One region of the Streptomyces sp. NPDC102278 genome, then DNA from elsewhere that is predicted to be linked to it. Evidence: riboswitches for the same ligand, from Rfam matches in the RefSeq annotation. Region 1 holds a riboswitch; the other holds the start of a gene.
What was found. Region 1 has a riboswitch for S-adenosylmethionine ahead of ACIRO3_RS12145 (aminotransferase class V-fold PLP-dependent enzyme). Riboswitches for the same ligand answer to the same signal wherever they lie in the genome.
Positions count from the first base shown of each region.

Region 2: another riboswitch for S-adenosylmethionine. It lies ahead of thrC (threonine synthase); the one in region 1 lies ahead of ACIRO3_RS12145 (aminotransferase class V-fold PLP-dependent enzyme).

Region 1 is NZ_JBIWLV010000003.1:686,772-689,224, forward strand. It holds gene trpD (anthranilate phosphoribosyltransferase) at 1-569, shown strand, start outside; SAM riboswitch class IV at 666-782, shown strand; gene ACIRO3_RS12145 (aminotransferase class V-fold PLP-dependent enzyme) at 1,013-2,395, shown strand.
Region 2 is NZ_JBIWLV010000019.1:17,962-20,414, reverse strand. It holds gene ACIRO3_RS31410 (MoaD/ThiS family protein) at 1-142, opposite strand, end outside; gene thrC (threonine synthase) at 177-1,460, opposite strand; SAM riboswitch class I at 1,478-1,635, opposite strand; gene ACIRO3_RS31400 (glucosyl-3-phosphoglycerate synthase) at 1,831-2,453, shown strand, end outside.

The sequences.
Region 1 (2,453 bases):
CCGTGAAGTTCCACCCCGCGCTGCGGCACGTGGCGGCGGCGCGCAAGGAGCTGGGCATCCGGACCCTGTTCAACTTCCTCGGCCCGCTGACCAACCCGGCCCGCGTCCGCGCCCAGGCGACCGGTGTGGCCGACGCCCGGGTGGCGCCCATCGTCGCGGGCGTCCTCGCCGAACGCGGTTCCTCGGCGCTCGTGTTCCGGGGCGACGACGGCCTCGACGAGCTCACCACCACGGGCACCTCACGGGTGTGGTGGGTACGGGAGGGTTCGGTCACCGAGCTGTCCTTCGACCCGCGCGACGTCGGGATCGACGTGGTCGACGTGTCCGCGCTGCGCGGCGAGGACGCCTCGTACAACGCGGACGTGGCCCGGCGCCTGCTCGCGGGCGAGACCGGGCCGGTACGCGACGCCGTCCTGTTGAACTCGGCCGCCGCCCTGGTGGCGCTGGACCCGGGCACCGGCTCGCTGGAGGAGCAGATCGCGGCCGGCATCACCCGGGCGGCGCAGTCCGTCGACTCGGGATCGGCGCGGGCGGCGCTGGAGCGCTGGGTGAACGCCAGCAACGCGTAGGCCCTCCGGTGCGAACGGCGTGAAACAGCGGGACCCCGGTCCACGATGCGGACCGGGGTCTTGCGCACGGCGCATCGTGTGGCAGGATTCTGCCCAGGTCACGAGTGACAGCGTTTAGGCCCCGGCTTGCTGTCCGGCAACCCTCCTTCCGTGGCGGGGTGCCCCGGGTGATGACCAGGCCGTAGGCAGTGAGGTCTACGGCAAGCGCGGATCCCTCGACACCAGGGATCCTGGTCTCTCGAGGAGTGTTTTCCGTGAGCAAGCGAATGCGATAGGGCGACTCCGCCCCTTCTTCACCCCTCGGAACAGGGACCCTTCGCGCGCATCTCCGTGCGCCCTCCCGTACTTCCGAGGACCTCCCCGTACCCCCGGTCGGCCGCCGAGCCGCACCCGCGTACGGGCACACCGAAGCCATTCAGCCCTGCCTGCCGGGAGATTCAGCCATGTCCGCACCCCTGAACACCGCCGCCTCCACCGACGTCGCCGTCGACCCCGCCTGTGTCGAGCCGCTGCCCGTGCTCGGCCGTGACGTCACCGTGCCGCTCGTCACCGGCGGCGAGGTCACCTACGCCGCCCTCGACTACGCGGCCAGCGCCCCCGCCCTGCAGCGCGTCTGGGACGACGTGGCCGCCTACGCCCCGTACTACGGCAGCGTGCACCGCGGCGCCGGCTACCTCTCGCAGCTCTCCACCGACCTGTTCGAGCAGAGCAGGGTCACCGTCGCGGAGTTCCTCGACTGCCGCGCCGAGGACCAGGTGATCTTCACGCGGTCCACCACCGACTCCCTGAACCTGCTCGCCGCCGCGCTCCCGGCCGACTGCCAGGTCTTCGTCTTCGAGACCGAGCACCACGCCTCCCTGCTGCCGTGGGGGGACGCGCAGGTCACCTACCTCAACGCGCCGCGCACCCCGGCCCAGGCCGTCGAGACCCTGGAGCGGGCGCTGGCCGGGCGCGATCCGTACGGCCCCGCGCTGGTGTGCGTGACCGGCGCGTCCAACGTCACCGGTGAGCTGTGGCCCGTACGGGAACTGGCCGCCGCCGCGCACGCCCACGGGGCGCGGATCGTGCTGGACGCCGCCCAGCTGGCCCCGCACCACCCCGTCTCGGTGCGGGAACTCGACGTGGACTGGGTGGCCTTCTCCGGACACAAGCTGTACGCGCCCTTCGGCTCGGGCGTGCTCGCCGGCCGCGCGGACTGGCTCCAGGCCGCCGAGCCGTACCTGGCCGGCGGCGGCGCCTCCCGCAAGGTGGCCCGCCGCGAGGACGGCGGAGTGGACGTCGAGTGGCACACCACGGCCGCCCGCCACGAGGCCGGTTCCCCGAACGTCATCGGCGTCTACTCGATCGCCTCCGCCTGCCGGGCCCTGAACGAGGCCGGGTTCGAGAACCTGGTCGCCCGGGAGAACCACCTCATCGCGAAGGTCCGCGAGGGTCTGGCCGAGGTGCCGGCGGTCCGCGTGCTGTCCCTCTTCGGGGACGACGCCCCGCGCGTCGGCGTCATCTCCTTCGTCGTCGACGGCTGGAACAGCTCGCACTTCGCCGCCGCCCTCTCCGCCGAGTACGGCATCGGCGTCCGCGACGGCCTGTTCTGCGCCCACCCCCTGGTCCGCACCCTGCTCGGCAGCGAGCCGCAGGAGCCGGGGGAGTGCGGGGCGCCGGAGGCAGGCCCCGGGGAGCGCTCGCTCAACGCGATCCGGGTCAGCTTCGGGGCGGGTACCCCCGACGAGCACGTCGAGCGGTTCGTCGACGCGGTCCGGGAACTCGTCACGGACGGCGCCAAGTGGCGGTACCACACCGAAGAGGGCCGCTGCGTCCCGGCGGTCTGACGCCGTACCGACGTCGGAGTCGGTGCATCGATGTCGCGCGCCCCGGCCGGGAGGATCC
Region 2 (2,453 bases), on a different contig from region 1:
CCAGGACGCGGGCGGCGATGCCCGGGTGGCTCTTCTCCAGGGACTCGATGACCTCGGAGAGGGTCGCGCCCTCGGCGGACACCTCGGCCTGGCCGCCGGTGTAGGTGCGCAGGATGGTGGGGATGCGGACGTTGACGCTCATGGCGCTACTGCCTTTCCGGAGTACGAGGGGAGGGTCAGGCCAGGCCGGCGGCGCGGAACGCGTCCAGGCTCGGGCGGATGGTGGCGGTCTGGCCGCTGTCCGCGGCCACCGCCTCCAGGGTCTTGAGACCGTCACCCGTGTTCAGGATGACCGTGGTCAGCGCGGGGTCGAGCTGCCCGTTGTCGATGAGCTTCTTCGTCACGCCGACGGTCACGCCGCCCGCGGTCTCGGCGAAGATGCCCTCGGTCTGCGCGAGGATCTTGATGGCCTCGACGACCTGCTCGTCGTTGACGTCCTCGACGTAGCCGCCGGTGCGGCGCGCGATGTCCAGCACGTACGGCCCGTCCGCCGGGTTGCCGATGGCCAGCGACTTGGCGATGGTGTTCGGCTTCTGCGGGCGGACCACCTCGTGACCGGCCTTGAAGGCGGTCGAGACGGGGGAGCAGCCCTCGGCCTGGGCACCGAAGATCTTGTACGGCTTGTCCTGGACCAGACCGAGCTTGATCAGCTCCTGGAGGCCCTTGTCGATCTTCGTCAGCTGCGAGCCGGACGCGATCGGGATCACGATCTGGTCGGGCAGCTCCCAACCGAGCTGCTCGCAGATCTCGTACGCGAGGGTCTTGGAGCCCTCTCCGTAGTACGGGCGCAGGTTGACGTTGACGAAGCCCCAGCCCTCGCCCAGCGGGTCGCCGATGAGCTCGGAGCAGAAGCGGTTGACGTCGTCGTAGTTGCCCTCGATACCGACCAGGTCGCCACCGTAGACACCGGCCATGACGACCTTGCCCTGCTCCAGGTCGTGCGGGATGAACACGCAGGACCGGAAGCCGGCGCGGGCGGCGGCGGCGCCGACGGCGCCGGCCAGGTTGCCGGTGGAGGAGCAGGAGAGGGTGGTGAAGCCGAAGGCGCGGGCGGCCTCGACGGCGATGGCGACGACGCGGTCCTTGAAGGAGTGCGTCGGGTTGCCGGAGTCGTCCTTGACGTAGAGCTTGCCGGTGACGCCGAGCTCCTTGGCCAGGTTGGCCGCGTCCACGAGCTTGGTGAAGCCGGGGTTCAGGCTCGGCTTGGAGGCCACGTCCGCCGGGACGGGCAGCAGCGGCGCGTAGCGCCAGATGTTGTTCGGGCCGGCCTCGATCGCGGCGCGCAGCGCCTCGGGGTCGCCGGTCGGCAGGTCGTAGGCGACTTCGAGCGGTCCGAAACACTCGGCGCAGGCGAAGATCGGGCCGAGTTCGAAGCGGGTGGCGCACTCGCGGCAGGAAAGGCCGGTGGCGGGTCCGAGATCGACGGTTCCGGCAGAGGTGGCGACAGTCTGTGCAGCCATGATGGCGAGGCCCTTTCTCCTCATCTTCCCCATGGCGCACTTCGCCATGAGACGGAATTGGCACCTTCCCTAGCCGGGGACCTCGCTGACGCAACGGATGTGCGTGATCGCGAGACCGACTGGAGGGTTGCCGGGGCTTCAACGGGCCGTGTCCCTCTGCCCCTCTGGATGAGCGGTATGGCACCGGGTGAGCACTCCATGGCGCGCCCGGGCGTTTGTGCACGCGGACCCCCGGCATGCGGTGGTCCGTCGCGTTGTTCAAGACTGTAACCGAAGCCCCGGGCGGTTGAGACAGCCGTCCGAACGGCGAGATGGATCACATTTCGCCCGAAACGCCGACGATCGATCGACCCATCAGGGAGTGCCGAACGTGCTGGAAGAGGTGGAGCGCTGGCTGGCCGACCGCTCCTGGTCCGCTGCCGATCGGCCGCTCGACCGGCTGCTCGACCGCAAACGGGCGGCGGGCACCACGGTCAGCGTGGTGCTGCCGGCGCTCGACGAGGAGGCCACGGTCGGCGAGATCGTCGAGGTGATCCGACGGGAGCTGATCGAGGGGTTGGCGACGCCGTTGGTGGACGAGCTGGTGGTCGTCGACTCTGGCTCCCGCGACCGGACGGCCGAGGTGGCCGCGAAGGCCGGCGCCCGTGTGGTGCACCGTGACGAGATCCTGCCGCGGCTGCCGGCGCTGCCCGGCAAGGGCGAGGTGCTGTGGCGCTCGCTGTTGGCCACGACCGGCGACGTCGTCTGCTTCGTGGACGCCGACCTGCGTGACTTCTCGGCCTCCTTCGTGTCCGGGATCGTCGGTCCGTTGCTGACCGATCCCGAGGTGCAGTTCGTGAAGGCGATGTACGACCGTCCGCTCGGCGACGCGCCGGGGCAGGGCGGGCGGGTGACCGAGCTGGTGGCCCGCCCGCTGCTCAACCTGCACTGGCCGCTGTTGGCGGGCTTCGTCCAGCCGCTGGGCGGCGAGTACGCGGTGCGCCGTTCGCTGCT